DNA from 4 places in the Enterobacter sp. genome. Region 4 is predicted to be linked to each of the others. Evidence: predicted binding sites of a transcription regulator. Region 4 holds the regulator's gene; each other region holds the start of a gene.
The links. Region 4 encodes PurR, which represses purine synthesis genes. Its sites were predicted from a motif close to CANGCAAACGTTTGCNTG; they were not measured.
Positions count from the first base shown of each region.

Region 1: a site for PurR is predicted at 1,575-1,592, ahead of purL (phosphoribosylformylglycinamidine synthase). Genes of this name have one in related genera too.
Region 2: a site for PurR is predicted at 2,453-2,470, ahead of tusA (sulfurtransferase TusA). Genes of this name have one in related genera too.
Region 3: a site for PurR is predicted at 1,964-1,981, ahead of pyrC (dihydroorotase). Genes of this name have one in related genera too.

Region 1 covers NZ_CDRQYH010000003.1:123,330-127,542, forward strand. Annotated here, with positions in the region: gene purL (phosphoribosylformylglycinamidine synthase) at 1-1,489, opposite strand, end outside; gene mltF (membrane-bound lytic murein transglycosylase MltF) at 1,757-3,307, shown strand; gene tadA (tRNA adenosine(34) deaminase TadA) at 3,195-3,701, opposite strand; gene yfhb (phosphatidylglycerophosphatase C) at 3,758-4,213, opposite strand, start outside.
Region 2 covers NZ_CDRQYH010000005.1:25,697-29,909, reverse strand. Annotated here, with positions in the region: gene asd (aspartate-semialdehyde dehydrogenase) at 212-1,315, opposite strand; gene yhgN (NAAT family transporter YhgN) at 1,495-2,088, shown strand; gene tusA (sulfurtransferase TusA) at 2,151-2,393, opposite strand; gene ACWYRJ_RS02950 (7-cyano-7-deazaguanine/7-aminomethyl-7-deazaguanine transporter) at 2,561-3,226, shown strand; gene ACWYRJ_RS02945 (DcrB family lipoprotein) at 3,299-3,856, shown strand; gene ACWYRJ_RS02940 (MFS transporter) at 3,861-4,213, opposite strand, start outside.
Region 3 covers NZ_CDRQYH010000043.1:2,474-6,686, forward strand. Annotated here, with positions in the region: gene bssS (biofilm formation regulator BssS) at 6-260, opposite strand; gene dinI (DNA damage-inducible protein I) at 534-779, opposite strand; gene pyrC (dihydroorotase) at 854-1,900, opposite strand; gene ACWYRJ_RS13710 (lipoprotein) at 2,028-2,588, opposite strand; gene mdtH (multidrug efflux MFS transporter MdtH) at 2,712-3,920, opposite strand; gene rimJ (ribosomal protein S5-alanine N-acetyltransferase) at 4,157-4,213, shown strand, end outside.
Region 4 covers NZ_CDRQYH010000023.1:18,095-22,307, reverse strand. Annotated here, with positions in the region: gene ACWYRJ_RS09505 (MFS transporter) at 1-755, opposite strand, end outside; gene cydH (cytochrome bd-I oxidase subunit CydH) at 919-1,008, opposite strand; gene purR (HTH-type transcriptional repressor PurR) at 1,306-2,331, shown strand; gene punR (DNA-binding transcriptional activator PunR) at 2,349-3,260, opposite strand; gene punC (purine nucleoside transporter PunC) at 3,375-4,213, shown strand, end outside.

The sequences.
Region 1 (4,213 bases), on a different contig from region 4:
TTGGGTTGGCATCACCCAGCTGCCAGCAGCGGTCGATCACTTCCTGGCAGCGGCGCTCCATCTCAGGGTTGTCACGCTGCACGGACGCGAAGTCGAGATCCGCATCAGACTGGCCGGAGGCCATCGAAGAGGCCGCACCGCCGCCCAGACCGATGTTCATCGCCGGGCCGCCGAGTACGATCAGCTTCGCGCCGACGACGATCTCGCCTTTCTGCACGTGATCGGCACGGATGTTGCCGATCCCGCCTGCCAGCATGATCGGTTTGTGGTAGCCGCGCAGCTCTTCGCCGTTGTGGCTGTCCACTTTCTCTTCATAGGTACGGAAGTAACCGTTCAGCGCCGGACGGCCAAACTCGTTGTTAAACGCCGCGCCGCCCAGCGGACCTTCGGTCATGATATCCAGGGCGGTTACAATGCGCTCTGGCTTGCCGAAATCTTCTTCCCACGGCTGTTCAAAGCCCGGGATACGCAGGTTGGAGACGGCGAAACCGACCAGACCCGCTTTTGGTTTTGCACCACGACCAGTCGCCCCTTCGTCACGGATTTCACCGCCGGAGCCGGTAGCCGCACCCGGCCACGGGGAGATCGCCGTCGGGTGGTTGTGGGTTTCAACCTTCATCAGGATATGCGCGGGCTCCTGATGGAAGTCATAGCGCCCTGCTTCGCGATCGGCGAAGAAGCGGCCCACCTCGGAGCCTTCCATAACCGCGGCATTGTCTTTATAGGCAGACAGCACGTGGTCAGGGGTTTGCTCCATGGTGTTTTTGATCATTTTGAACAGCGACTTCGGCTGCTGTTCGCCGTCAATAATCCAGTCGGCGTTGAAAATCTTATGGCGGCAGTGCTCAGAGTTAGCCTGCGCGAACATGTAAAGTTCGATGTCGTTCGGGTTACGGTTGAGCTTAACGAACGCATCCTGCAGGTAGTCGATTTCGTCTTCTGCCAGCGCCAGGCCGAGACGCAGGTTGGCGTCGATCAGCGCCTGACGGCCCTGCCCTAGCAGGTCCACGCTCTGTACTGGCGCAGGCTGATGGTGGGAGAAAAGCTTCTGTGCGTCATTGAGAGAGGCAAATACGCTCTCCATCATGCGGTCGTGCAGCTCAGCCGCAACCGCCTGCCACTGCGCGTCGCTCAGGGTTGAGGCTTCCACGTAGTACGCCACGCCGCGCTCCAGACGGTTAATCTGGCTCAGGCCACAGTTGTGGGCGATGTCGGTGGCTTTGGAAGACCAGGGGGAGATGGTGCCCGGACGCGGCGTCGCAAGGATCAGTTTGCCGGTTGGCGTATGGCTGCTGAGGCTTGGGCCATACTTGAGCAGGCGTTCCAGCTGTACGCGCTCCTCTGCATTCAGGGGGGCATTCAGGTCAGCAAAATGGACATACTCAGCGTAAATATTGCTTACCGGAAGGTCGGCCGCCTGAAAACGTGCCAGCAGTTTAGTGATACGGAAGGCAGACAGTGCAGGCGAACCACGCAGAATTTCCATCATAAGTCTCTCGTCTTCGAAGCGCCGGGGCGCTTACAGTGTGCGCAAGGGGGGAAAACGGGCGTCATTATAGAGAATCCTGAGCGCCGACGAAACCGTTTGCGTCGAAATAAAATTTGCCCAGAGGTTTAACAATAGATGTGACCTGTCTCTCTAATTGGTTGCCAAGTGGCGCAAGTTTACGCAAAATGCCGCTCATTCAATGGCAAACCTTATTATTAACATGGCTACAGCAAACTGAGGCAACCGGCGTCGCAGAGAATTAACTAATTGAAAAAATTAAAGATTAATTATCTGCTCATCGGCATTGTAACGTTGCTGTTGGCAGTGGCCCTCTGGCCTTCTATCCCCTGGTTCGGCAAAGCCGAAAACCGTATCGCCGCCATTCAGGAGCGGGGGGAATTGCGCGTCAGTACCCTCAACTCCCCGCTCATTTACAGCGACATCAACGGCAAAATCATTGGTCTGGATTATGAGCTGGCACAACAGTTCGCCGATTATCTTGGCGTGAAGCTTAAAATCACCGTCCGCCAGAATATCAATCAGCTTTTTGACGACCTCGATAACGACGATGCCGACATGCTTGCCGCCGGGCTGGTGTATAACAGCGAGCGCAGCAAGAACTACCAGCCGGGCCCGACCTACTACTCCGTTTCGCAGCAGCTGGTTTACCGCGTCGGGAGCCTGCGCCCGCGCTCGCTGGCTTCGATTAACGATCGGCAGCTGACGATTGCGCCCGGCCACGTGGTGATTGACGACCTGCGTGAGCTCAAGGAGAAAAAATATCCCGACCTGAGCTGGACGGTGGATCCGAAACTCGGCACGACGGAGCTGCTTGAGCAGGTAAAAGACCAGAAAGTGCCCTACACCATTGCCGATTCGGTCGCAATCAGCCTGTTCCAGCGCGTGCATCCTGAAATCGCCGTGGCGCTGGACGTTACCGACGAGCAGCCCGTGACCTGGTTTAGCCAGCTTGATGACGATCAGACCTTCTCTGCCGCGATGCTTGATTTTTTCAACACCATCAATGAAGACGGTACGCTGGCGCGTCTGGAGGAGAAGTACCTCGGGCACGGTGATGACTTTGACTACGTTGACACCCGCAGCTTCCTGCGCGCGGTAGACAGCGTCCTGCCGGACCTGCAGCCGCTGTTCGAAAAATACGCCCAGGAAATTGACTGGAAACTGCTGGCGGCTATTTCGTATCAGGAATCCCACTGGGATACCCAGGCCACGTCCCCGACTGGGGTACGTGGTTTGATGATGTTAACCAAAAATACCGCGCTGAGCCTGGGCGTGAATGACCGTACCGATGCCGAACAAAGCATCAGCGGCGGCGCGCGCTACCTGCAGGATATGATGGCCAAAGTCCCGGAAACGGTGCCGGAAGAGGAGCGGATCTGGTTCGCGCTGGCGGCCTACAATATGGGCTATGCGCATATGCTGGATGCGCGAGCATTGACGGCCAAAACGAAAGGCAACCCGGACAGCTGGTCAGACGTAAAGCAGCGCCTGCCGCTGCTGAGCCAGAAGCCATGGTATAACAAACTGACATACGGCTACGCGCGCGGGCATGAAGCCTACGCCTACGTGGAAAATATCCGTAAATATCAGATTAGCCTGGTCGGGTATCTGCTGGAGAAAGAGAAAGAGGCGACAGAGGCCAAACGGCTGGCTCAAAGTTATCCGGTCGTGGCGCCGGACGAACTTAATCGCCCGACAGCTTCAATTCTGCCTTTTGCTGCTTTTTCTGCTGACGGCGCATTCGAAAGAAATCACTTAATAGCCCCGAACACTCTGGTGCGAGCACCCCGCCGATAGTCTTCACCTGGTGGTTCATTCCGGGGTGCCCCAACACGTCCATCAGTGAGCCGGCCGCGCCGGTTTTTTCATCCCGCGCCCCGAAAACCAGAGTCCCGATCCGGCTGTGCACCATCGCCCCGGAACACATCACGCACGGCTCCAGCGTCACATACAGCGTGGTATCAAGCAGGCGATAGTTTTGCAGCACCAGACCGCCCTGACGAAGCGCCATAATTTCGGCATGCGCGGTAGGATCGTGGCGGCCAATCGGACGGTTCCACCCTTCGCCAATCACCTGGTTATTGTGGACCAGCACGGCGCCTACGGGCACTTCGCCCTCGTCCCAGGCACGCTGAGCGAGCGTTAGCGCGTGGCGCATCCAGTATTCATGATTGTATTCAGGGTTGGACAACGGTTGATACTCCAGTCGAAAAGCGGCGGCATTATACACACCCCTTATGGATAAGACTATTCGAGTTGCTGGAGTTCACCTGACGGCGTGACGCGCCAGCGATGCTGGCAAAAATAGAGCAGCGGGTTGTCCTGTTTGCTGTCGCTGTAGCCGCTGTACAGGCGCAGCGGCGTACCGATGCGTTTCTCCAGCTGGACCACTTTTTCATGCCCCAGACAGCGCAGGGTTAGCACCCAGCCGCCGTAACCGCGGGCAATTTGCGTGGCGATAAGATTCACGCGCGGAAGCCAGGGGGTATCAAAGTAGACCTGCTCCACAAGCGTCTGCGGGGAGCCTGTAATCAGCCAGATGTCGGCATCGTTCGCGTCGAGGTAGCTGGTCAGGCGCGCCTGTACAACAGGAAAGGCCGCAACGTGACCGCGAAACCAGTGCGCAAAATCCTTTTCGAGCTGTTTGAGCCGCGCTTCGCTGTGCCCAAAGGTACATCCCCACAGCAGCAGACTCATCGGCCA
Region 2 (4,213 bases), on a different contig from region 4:
CTCCGGGACGACTTTTAATGTGACCTGAACGGGACAGCACAAAAATGTGCATCCATTCTGCTCCGTTCGAACCTCAGGTAAGAAATGACTCTTCCTTAAAGCATAGCCAACGCTCTAGATGACTCCTGATAAAAAATAAGACATACGCGTGTTACTCCATGTAGTACGCAAAAAAAAGGGGTGAAAATCACCCCCGGTAGTTAACAAATTATTACGCCAGCTGGCGCAGCATGCGGCGCAGCGGCTCGGCGGCACCCCACAGGAGCTGGTCGCCGACGGTGAACGCGGAGAGATACTCCGGCCCCATGTTCAGCTTGCGCAGACGGCCAACCGGCGTGGTCAGCGTGCCGGTAACGGCAGCCGGGGTCAGCTCGCGCATGGTGATATCGCGATCGTTTGGCACCACTTTCGCCCACGGGTTGTGCGCGGCCAGCAGTTCTTCCACGGTCGGAATAGACACATCTTTTTTCAGTTTAATGGTGAAGGCCTGGCTGTGGCAGCGCAGCGCGCCGATACGCACGCACAGTCCGTCAACCGGAATGGTGTTCGCGGTCGCGAGGATTTTGTTGGTCTCAGCCTGGCCCTTCCACTCTTCGCGGGTCTGGCCGTTATCCAGCTGTTTGTCGATCCACGGGATCAGACCGCCGGCCAGCGGTACGCCAAAGTTATCCACCGGCAGCTCGCCGCTGCGGGTCAGTTGGGTGACCTTACGCTCGATATCCAGAATAGCGGATGCCGGGTTTGCCAGCTCGGTCGCAACGCTCTGGTGCAGCTGGCCCATCTGGGTCAGCAGCTCGCGCATATGGCGCGCGCCGCCGCCGGACGCGGCCTGGTAGGTCGCCACGGAGACCCACTCCACCAGATCCTGAGCGAACAGGCCGCCGAGGGACATCAGCATCAGGCTGACGGTGCAGTTGCCGCCAACAAAAGTTTTTACGCCGTTGTTCAGGCCATCGGTGATCACGCCCTGGTTCACCGGGTCGAGAATAATGATGGCATCATCTTTCATGCGCAGCGAAGAAGCCGCGTCAATCCAGTAGCCCTGCCAGCCGCTTTCACGCAGCTTTGGATAGATTTCGTTGGTATAATCGCCGCCCTGGCACGTCACAATAATGTCGAGTGCCTTCAGCGCTTCCAGATCGTAAGCATCCTGCAACGTGCCTGTGGTACCACCAAAGGACGGAGCAGCCTGGCCGAGCTGGGAAGTGGAGAAGAAGACCGGGCGGATAGCGTCGAAATCGCGCTCTTCAACCATGCGTTGCATGAGTACAGAGCCGACCATACCGCGCCAGCCGATAAAACCAACGTTTTTCATAGCATTTTTTTCCTGCTGAGGGTGTGTGCTGATTGTGCAAGCCAGTATTGAACTGGGATATGCTTCACATTACAAAATGCTGCCAAAGTCGCAAGCGAAATTAATCGATGATTGCCCGGCAATCAGAAAAAGCGCTAATCATCGAAATAACACTACTAAGTATCAGGGATAATTTAAAGATGAGTGAAATCATTTCCGCGGCGGTTTTATTGATCCTGATTATGGATCCACTGGGTAACCTGCCGATCTTCATGTCGGTGCTGAAGCACACCGAACCGAAGCGCCGCCGTGCGATCATGATCCGCGAGCTGCTCATCGCCCTGCTGGTGATGTTTATCTTCCTGTTTGCGGGTGAAAAAATCCTCGCATTCCTGAACCTGCGCGCCGAAACCGTGTCAATTTCCGGCGGGATTATTCTTTTCCTGATTGCGATTAAGATGATTTTCCCAAGCGCGGAAGGCAGCAGCAGCGGCCTGCCTGCGGGTGAAGAGCCGTTTATTGTGCCGCTGGCGATTCCCCTCGTTGCCGGGCCGACCATTCTGGCCACGCTGATGCTGCTGTCGCACCAGTATCCGAACCAGATGAGCCATCTGGTCATTGCCCTGCTGATTGCCTGGGGCGGAACGTTTATTATCCTGCTGCAGTCATCCCTGTTCCTGCGCCTGCTGGGCGAAAAAGGGGTAAACGCGCTGGAGCGCCTGATGGGGCTGATTCTGGTAATGATGGCAACGCAGATGTTCCTGGACGGCATTCGGGCGTGGATGAAGGGATGACTTTCTCCCTCTCCCTGTGGGAGAGGGCCGGGGTGAGGGTATCAGGCCGCAGAGGCGCCCACTCAACCCTTACGAATCAAATACCGGTACGGCAGCGTTTCCGTCTGCTGTGCCACCAGCTCATGCTCCATAAAGGTACAAAAACCGGGAATATCGCGCGTGGTGGCCGGGTCGTCGGCAACGATCAGCAGCGTTTCACCGGTCTGCATGTTGCGCACGGTTTTACGTACCATCATTACCGGTTCCGGGCAGCGAAGGCCCTGGGCATCAAGAGTGTGGTCTGGGCTGGAAAACAGGTCGGTCATGATCTTCTCGGTCTGATAAAAACGGCTGTAGTTTACGCCCGGTTGCGATCAATGCAAACCAGGTTAACGATTGCGTAAAAACTAACCATTGCAATGTCCTGACAAAGCAGTATCATGCTGCGGTTTTTATTGGGTTCCCTCACCCCAACGTATAAAAAGGTCACATTATGACGCAGTTTTCTGAATCTCAGCGCGTAAAAGCGTTGTTCTGGCTTTCGCTTTTCCATTTGCTGGTGATCACCTCCAGCAACTATCTGGTGCAGCTCCCGATCTCCATCTTTGGTTTCCATACCACCTGGGGCGCGTTTAGTTTCCCGTTTATTTTCCTCGCGACGGATTTGACCGTGCGTATTTTTGGCGCACCGCTGGCTCGCCGTATTATTTTTTCGGTCATGCTCCCGGCGCTGTTCATCTCGTACGTGATTTCGTCTCTGTTTTATATGGGAAGCTGGCAGGGCTTTGAGGCGTTAACCCACTTCAACCTGTTCGTTGCCCGTATCGCCGCGGCAAGCTTTATGGCCTACGCGCTGGGGCAGATCCTCGACGTGCATGTGTTTAACCGCCTGCGTCAGAATCATCGCTGGTGGATGGCGCCAACCGCCTCCACGCTGTTCGGTAACGTGAGCGATACGCTGGCCTTCTTCTTCATCGCCTTCTGGCGCAGCCCGGATGCGTTCATGGCCGAGCACTGGATGGAAATCGCGCTGGTGGACTACTGCTTCAAGGTCCTCATCAGCATTGTTTTCTTCCTGCCGATGTACGGCGTGCTGCTCAATATGCTGCTGAAAAGGCTGGCAGATAAATCTGAAATCACAGCATTGCAGGCTGGTTAAGAGTTCGCTTTATCAGTTGTGATAAGATGAGCGAATGAGCCGTTATGGCCGTTTATCGAAAGGAAGAAGTCAATGCGCAATCTGGTTAAATATGTCGGGATTGGCCTGCTGGTTGTGGGTCTTGCAGCCTGTGATAACAGCGACACGAAAACGCCTGCTCAGGGCACATCCGCAGAAAGCAATGCGACCGGCCAGCCGGTGAATCTGATGGATGGCAAACTCAGTTTCTCTCTGCCAGCCGATATGACTGACCAGAGCGGCAAGCTGGGCACCCAGGCGAACAACATGCACGTTTACTCCGACGCAACCGGGCAGAAAGCGGTCATTGTGATTGTGGGCGACGACACCAGCGAAGACCTGGCCGTCCTGTCCAAACGTCTTGAAGATCAGCAGCGCGGACGCGACCCACAGCTTCAGGTCGTGACCAATAAATCCATCGAGCTGAAAGGCCATAAGCTGCAGCAGCTCGATAGCATCATCTCCGCAAAAGGCCAGACCGCTTACTCCTCTGTCGTGCTGGGCAAGGTCGATAACAAACTGCTGACCCTGCAGATCACCCTGCCAGCGGAAGATCAGCAGAAAGCGCAGACAGCCGCTGAAAACATCATTAACACCATCGTGATCCAGTAACGCCTCACGACGATGACGTGGCCTCCGGTGCCTGCACCGGGGGCCATTTTTTTAGTCGCCACGTCAGCAGAAGCGCAATAACAACCAGACCCGCCGCGGCAAGATAGATCACCGGCACGCCTGCCCAGGCCATCACCAGCCCCGCCAGCGGGCCGGTAATGCCTAAAGACATATCCATGAATACCGTATAGGTCGCCAGCGCCGCCCCCTGATTCTGCTGCGGCACGGCTTTTACCGCCACCACGCCCAGCGCCGGGAAGACCAGGGAAAAGCCAGCCCCCGCGAGGAACACGCCCACTTTGGCGACCCACGGCACCATCGCAATTCCGGTCAGCAGCAGCCCGACAATCTCTATCG
Region 3 (4,213 bases), on a different contig from region 4:
TAAGCTTAGTGCCGTTTATACTCATTTTCCTGATAGTCGCCAGATTCTATTTTTGCAATACCTGCTTCTAAAATAGAAATAAACTGACGGGCGACGTCTGTTGTTAGCCACAGCGTCTGTCCAACTTCCGCTTCTTCACGGTTGAGTTGATTCGGGGTCTGGTAGTGCAAACGCAGCATCAGCGCATCGTAGCTATCTACGGTACTGATATCCCAACCAACCAGTGGATGGGTCTGGATCACTTCACTATTCTTTTCCATTATAACCCCCTTAATGCGTGTTAGAAGACAACGGCTTTGAGGTTCAATGCATGTTTTTCTGAAAGCATCTTCAGTATACCAAGTAATAAGGGTTCCGACGGGAAAAATAAACAGCTGGCAACACATTTTTCTGCTTTTTAGGATTGTTCGAACAATAAAACACCATCTTGTTCACGATTCTTAAAGAAGATGCCGAATTAATTTGAACTTGCAGGATTTTTAGACAAAAAAAAGCCGGGGCGACCCGGCAAAAAACACAATGAGGGAGCAGTGTTAATCTGTGATAAACCAGTCGTCTGCGCTTTCCCACGTTTCCTGCAGGATTTCGCTGATGCGATCTTTATCTTCTTTCGCAGCACCAATGACGGAGAGGTTGTTCGCCGCGGCGTAACGCACCGTTACGGCACCCGCGTTATCTGGAAAGGTGTTGTTAATACGGCGGGATAATTCGCCTGCCAGTGCATCAAGCGCGCCGGCAGGCAGAACGGTAGTTTTGGCTATGGTGACTTCAATACGCATAAATGCCCCCTGTGTAATATACTGTTTATTTATACAGGTATATTATCTTTTTGACAACAAGGGGGATTGATTTTTTAACGTTTTACCGTCCAGCTTACGGTTTCGCCCGCCAGGAATGGGATCAGCGTATCATCCGTCAGGGCAATGGACTCCTCAACGTGGCTCGCTTTACGCTCCAGCTCGATGAAGGTGTCGTTGACCGGCAGGCCGTAGAAGCGCGGGCCGTTAAGGGAGCAGAATGCTTCGAAATGTTCCAGCGCGTTCATCTCTTCAAATACTGTTGCGTAGCTGGCAAGCGCCGTTGGGGCGTTGAAGCAGCCTGCACAGCCGCAGCTCGCCTCTTTACGATGGCGGGCGTGAGGTGCGGAGTCGGTACCGAGGAACGCGCGGGAGAACCCGCTGGCGACCAGCTCGCGCAGCGCCTGCTGGTGGATGTTGCGTTTGAGGATAGGCAGACAGTAGAGGTGAGGGCGCACCCCGCCCACCAGCATGTGGTTACGGTTAAACATCAGGTGCTGTGGCGTAATGGTGGCAGCGATAAGATCGTTGCCGTCACGCACGTACTCTGCCGCGTCTTTGGTGGTGATATGCTCAAATACCACCTTTAGGGCGGGCAGGCGCTGGCGCAAAGGCTCCATCACGGTCTCGATAAAACGGGCTTCACGGTCGAAGATATCAATCTCCGCGTGCGTGACTTCACCATGGACCAGCAGCGGCATACCCAGTTTCTGCATGCGTTCCAGAACCGGCATGATGGCATCAATGCTGGTGACGCCGTGGCTGGAGTTGGTGGTGGCGTTCGCCGGGTAGAGTTTCGCTGCCGTAAAGACGCCTTCGTTAAACCCACGCTCCACTTCGTTCGGGTCCAGCGAGTCGGTCAGATAGCAGGTCATCAGCGGGGTAAAATCGTGTCCCGCAGGCACGGCATCCAGGATGCGCTGGCGATAGGCTATCGCGGCATCGACGGTGGTGACTGGTGGAACCAGGTTAGGCATGACAATCGCGCGGCCATAACTTTCGCTGGTATAAGGCACGACGGTTTTCAGCATATCGCCATCGCGCAGATGGATATGCCAGTCGTCAGGGCGGCGGATTTTAAGAACCTGGGGTTGTGCAGTCATGGAAGCTCCGGCTTGTCAGGAATCAGTCATAAGGATGGCTGTTTTTGCCGGACACAAATCATAAGCGGAAACGTTTTCGTTTGCACACTTTTCCGTGAAAAAAAAGGGCGCCGCAGCGCCCTTCAGGTTAATCGGTGAAAGGAATGATAATTTCGCCCGGTTTCACCTCTATGCCTTTTGCGTATTTTTTCGCCAGGGCTTCACCCTTGCTTTTGTCTTCACTTAAGACGTACGCGGGCTGCTGGTTAAAATAATTACGCAGCGACTGATTCAGATAGGGCATCAGGGTTTGCAGAACCGGTGCCATCTTGTCCGGAGACACCTTCGCATCGACCACTTCCATCTCCTGCAGGAAAATCGCCCCTTTCTCTTTGTTGAAAACAGGGAGTGCCTTCAGCTTGAGCTTGATGTTGGCTTTCTGATTGCCAAAGAGGGAGGACATATCGAGGTCCGCATCACCGGCCAGGGTGACTTTGTTTGGCTCTTCACGTCCGATCTGGCTACTCAGGTTTGTAAGCACGATATGCGCGTCTGCCAGCCCCGGCACGCCAATGTCTTTCGAGAAATTGTTATGTTTTTCCAGCGCCTGATTAATTTCCTGTTCACTGACGGTATATTGCGTGAGCTGGTTACAGCCAACGAGCAGGCCGCTGACAACTAATGCAGCGGCAAAGACAATTTTCTTCATACTGTTCCTCAACGAAAAATCGGCGCTTCTGTCCTGTTACGCCAGTATGTCAGCGTGAATGGGCAGAAACCAGCAGAAAAAACTGAGAAGTGGGGCGGGAGAGGCTCCCGCCCGAGGGAAAGGCTACGCGCCAGGCTCGAGCATGCCGCTCGCGCTGCGTTTCTGGCTGAACTGCCACCACAGGGCGAGTAGCGTCATAAAGCCCACCGCGCCCAGCATCATCCACGGGAGTTCAGGTTGATTTAACGCTTTGCCGGCATCAAACAACCAGCCGCCCCCGGCGTAACCTAATGCCCCGCCGAGCGCCAGCCCCAGGCGGCTGAACCCCATATAGCTGCCGCGCGCACGCGCATCCGCAAGCGAGGCGCTCAGCGTCTCACGGGCAGGCTCGGCGATGATTGAGCCAATATAGAACGTGCAAATCAGCGTAAACAGCTGCTGGAGCGTGTTCACCAGGCCGATCGGCATCATGCTCAGCGTCATCAGAAACAGCCCGGCCATCAGGCGATGTTCCAGACGAAAACGTCGCTCGCTCCAGCGGGCAATCGGATAGAGCAGCGTTAACGACAGGCAGGCTTCAATGGCGTACATCCATTTTACGGCTGCAGGCGTGCCCGCAATATCGTTAACCATGATCGGCAGCATCAGCATGACCTGTACGGCCAGCATGTAGTATCCCGTCAGGGTCAACACATAGGTGACAAAACGCCTGTCGCGCAGGACCCGGCCAAGCCCTTCCCGGACCGGTGCTTTGACCGTCGACAGCTTCCAGGCGGGCAGGAACAGGCCATTAAACAGCGCGCACAGAATAAAGAGCACCGCCCCAGCCGCACAGACCAGACGGAAGTCATACTGCAGCAGCCAGCTTCCCAGCAGGGCGCCGACAACCGCCCCGGCACTGTCCTGCATCATCAGAATCGAGAAGAAACGGCCGCGGTGCTGAGGGCGAATCAGCTTCACCACCAGTGCGGTACGTGGCGGATCGAACAGCGTGCCCCCGATGCCGGAGAGAAAGCAGGAGAACCAGAGCAGCCAGGGCTCCTGGGCGACCGCCATCGTGGCAAACCCTGCCGCGCGTAGCAGCATACCGGTAACGATCATCGGTTTAGCGCCAAAGCGGTCGGCGATAGCCCCGCCAAAGACGCCCAGACCCTGCTGGACAAACTGGCGTAGCCCCAGGGCAATGCCAACCATTAATGCCGCCCAGCCCATTTGATCGACAAAGCGGATCGATATAAGGGGAAAAACGACAAAAAAGCCGAGCACGACCAGCATGTTATCGACGAGCAGGAAATATTTACCCAGGCTCCTGGCCTGTGATACGCGGGACATTTTCCCTCCAGGGAAAATAAGATGGTGAGCACGCTAACATTCTGCGGTGTCGCCGCGTTTTTTCCCACCCCCGGGCGTGACAATATTTTTTTATCAAAAGGGTGCTTTGATAGAGAGTTCTCATCGAAAATAGTGAAAAGCGACCAAAATGGTATGTCACTGTTTTCACAGACGGCGCAGGCGCAGGTATAGTAAAGCTAATGGGTAAGCAGAAGTGACGGGAAGGAGTGGGATCGATGTTTGGCTATCGCAGTAATGTGCCAAAAGTGCGTCTGACAACGGACAGGCTGGTC
Region 4 (4,213 bases):
ATCGAGAAGCCCACGCCAATCAGCACCAGCATCGCGGTCACAAAGAGAGGCGTTGCGTGGGTAATGTCATGCAGTACCGGTGAAATATAGGTATAGAGGGTAAACATCGCCCCTGCCCCGAGAACGGTGGTAAGCAGCGCGGAAAGCACCTGCGGGCGCATCAGCACCGCCAGCTCCTTACGCACTTCCGGACGTTCTCCGGCGCTGCCTTTCGGCAGGGAGAAGAACAATGCCACCATCGCGACCACGCCCAGCCCGGCCGTCGCCAGGAAAGACATACGCCAGCCGATCGCTTCTCCCAGCCAGGTTGCCGCAGGAACACCGCCGATGTTAGCGATGGTCAGCCCCATAAACATGGTGGCCACGGCGCTCGCCTGCTTGTGTTTTGGCACCACGCTTGCCGCCACGACCGACCCCAGCCCAAAGAACGCGCCGTGGTTGAGGCTTGTCAGAATACGTGACAGCATCAGCGTGGTGTAGTCCGGCGAAATGGCCGAAAGCACGTTGCCGAGGGTGAAAATCGCCATCAGGAAAATCAGCGCATTGCGGCGCGCGCGATGAGAAAGCAGAAGCGTCATCAGCGGCGCTCCCACCATCACGCCGATAGCGTAGGCGCTGATCAACATGCCTGCCGCAGGGATCGAGACGTCCACGCCGCGGGCGATGACGGGCAGTAACCCCATCGGGGAGAATTCAGTGGTGCCAATCCCAAAAGCGCCAATCGCCAGGGCCAGCAGGGGAAAATTGATTTTCATGCGTCAACTCCGGATGCCGTGTCATGTGGTGACACAGAACAAAGAAGCGGAAAGCATGACATCAATCACAAAAAATGAGAAGTTAACAAAATGGCAAAAGATTTTTGCCAGAGAAGTAACAATCCGGGGAGTCGGGAGGGAGTAGGCTCTCCCTCCGCGTAAATCAGTGCAGCGCAGCCGTCAGACCGGCCGCAACAATCAGAGCCAGCACAACAACGGTGGTGAACAGCGAAAACTTAAGATCGGTACTCATCAATTTTTCTCCTTTTAATCCCCACACGAAAAGTGAGCTTGCTCATTTTTGCACAGATTACGTCAAAAATCTTCCTGGATTTATACTGATAACCACTTTACCTCTTCCCCTTTTCATCAAGATAGGACAAAATTCCACGCTAAATTTATTAGCGTACCGGCCATTGACCCCCTCCTGACGTCCCGTGTCGTTTTCCCGGCGTGCCGCAATTCAAGATTGCGTGATAAGGGTGAGAGAAGGCAAACGTTTACCTTCAAGTTTTTCAGGAGCTTAGGATATGGTCTGGAGTGACATTTAATGGCAACAATTAAAGACGTAGCAAAACGCGCAAACGTTTCCACTACAACCGTATCACATGTAATTAACAAAACCCGCTTTGTGGCGGAAGAGACGCGCAACGCCGTCTGGGCAGCGATCAAGGAGCTGCACTATTCGCCAAGTGCGGTCGCGCGTAGCCTCAAGGTTAATCACACCAAGTCCATTGGATTGCTGGCGACCAGTAGTGAAGCGGCCTATTTTGCCGAGATCATTGAAGCGGTTGAAAAAAACTGCTTCCAGAAAGGCTATACCCTGATTCTGGGCAACGCGTGGAACAGCATTGAAAAACAGCGCGCCTACCTGTCGATGATGGCGCAGAAGCGCGTTGACGGCCTGCTGGTAATGTGTTCCGAGTATCCGGAATCCGTGCTGTCGATGCTCGAAGAGTATCGCCATATCCCCATGGTCGTTATGGACTGGGGCGAAGCGCGTGCGGATTTCACCGACTCCGTTATCGACAATGCCTTTGAAGGCGGTTACATGGCCGGACGTTACCTGATCGAACGCGGTCACCGCGAGATTGGCGTGATCCCGGGTCCGCTGGAGCGCAACACCGGCGCGGGCCGTCTGGCCGGTTTTATGAAAGCGATGGAAGAAGCGCTGATCACCGTGCCGGAAAACTGGATCGTGCAGGGCGACTTTGAGCCGGAATCAGGCTACCGCGCGATGCAGCAGATCGTTTCCCAGCCGCACCGTCCGACCGCCGTTTTCTGCGGGGGTGACATCATGGCCATGGGCGCGCTCTGCGCCGCCGATGAACTGGGTCTGCGCGTACCGCAGGATATTTCCGTGATCGGGTATGACAACGTGCGTAACGCGCGCTTCTTCACCCCAGCGCTGACCACCATTCACCAGCCGAAAGATTCGCTGGGCGAAACGGCCTTCAATATGCTGCTCGACAGGATCGTCAACAAGCGCGAAGAGTCGCAGTCCATTGAAGTTCACCCGCGCCTGATTGAACGCCGTTCCGTAGCGGACGGTCCGTTCCGCGACTACCGTCGTTAATCCCTTTACGGGGCCAGCTACGCTGGCTCCCGTAACCATTCCCGGTTCAGCGTTTCGCTGTCCCCCAGATAATCCAGCAGCCAGGCCATGGCGGGCGAGACATCATTTTGTTGCCAGGTCAGGCAGCAGGCCGCGTCCGGGAACGGATTTTCCAGCGTCAGTTCAACCCATTCGCCGGTATCGATGCGCGGACGCGCAAAATGAACGGGCACCATCGCGACGCACAGTCCGGCACTGAGGCACGTCGCCGACGATTCCCAGTCCGGAGCCACCACCCGCCGCTGGTTGTCCAGAAGCCAGGTGATACGCTTGGGCAATGAACGGGACGTATCCTCCAGCACCAGCGAGGGCCAGTTGCGCAGAGTATCGTCGCTAAGCGGCCCGTCCATCGCTGCCAGAGGATGATCGCTGGCCACCACGCATTTCCAGCTCAGCATCCCCATGTCGCGAAAGGCGTAACGTCCCCCGACCGGGATCGCCTGCGTCGCGCCAATCGCCATCTCCGCCCTGCCGTCCGCCAGCGCATCCCACACCCCGTTGAACACCTCCTGCGAGACCCGCAGCTCAACGTCAGAGAAATGACGATAGAAATCGACAATCATCTGTCGGGTGCGTTCCGGCTTCACGATGTTATCCACCGCGATGGAAAGATGTCCCCGCCAGCCGTTGGCGATCTGCTGGCACTGTTCGCGGGTGATCTGCATTTTTTTGATAACAGAACGCCCTTCCTTCAAAAACCACGCCCCGGCGGGCGTCAATTCCACGTCACGATGCCGCCGCTCAAACAGCGGAACCGCCAGCCACTCCTCCAGTTGACGCACCGTGTAGCTGATGGCTGAAGGGACGCGGTGCAGCTCCTGCGCCGCACCGCTGAAGCTGCCGTTACGCGCGACAGCATCGACCACTTCAAGAGAATAATCTGACCACATTTTCTGCCTGCAAAAAATTTGAATGCACCCGCCAAATATTAGCGTTTCACAAGCGGCTTTGCACTCCCTACACTCAGCGCCAATGTATACCTGCCTCCTCAGGAGAATAAAATAATGCAACCCAGGAACGGTTTTTTAGTCTGGCTCGGCGGCTTAAGCGTGCTGGGCTTTTTGGCCACCGATATGTACCTGCCGGCTTTTGCCGCGATGCAGGAAGATTTGCAAACCCCCGCTGCCGCCATCAGTGCCAGCCTGAGTTTGTTCCTCGCCGGTTTTGCTTTTGCACAGCTGCTCTGGGGACCGCTCTCGGATCGCTTTGGTCGTAAACCGGTACTGCTGCTGGGTCTGGCCATTTTTGCCGTGGGCTGCCTGGGGATGTTATGGGTACGCGACGCCACCTGGCTGCTGGTGCTGCGTTTTATTCAGGCTGTAGGCGTCTGTGCCGCGGCCGTGACCTGGCAGGCGCTGGTGACCGACTACTACCCGGCTAACCGCACAAATCGTATTTTCGCCACCATTATGCCGCTGGTGGGCCTCTCCCCTGCCCTGGCTCCGCTGCTGGGCAGCTGGATCCTCGCGCATTTCGACTGGCAGGCCATCTTCGCCACGCTGTTTGCCATTACCCTGGTACTGATGCTGCCGGCTCTCGCCCTCAAGCCCGCGCATAAAAAAGAGGCGCATGCCGACGCGAAGCCGATTACCTTCACCTCGCTGTTGAGCGCCAAAGCGTATCGCGGGAATGTCCTGATCTATGCCGCCTGCTCGGCAAGCTTCTTCGCATGGCTCACCGGCTCGCCGTTCATTCTGCACGATATGGGTTACAGTCCGGCAGCCATCGGCCTGAGCTATGTTCCGCAGACAATCGCGTTCCTTGTGGGCGGGTACGGCTGTCGCGCGGCGCTGCAAAGATGGGAGGGCCAGCAGATGCTGCCGTGGCTGCTGGTGCTGTATGC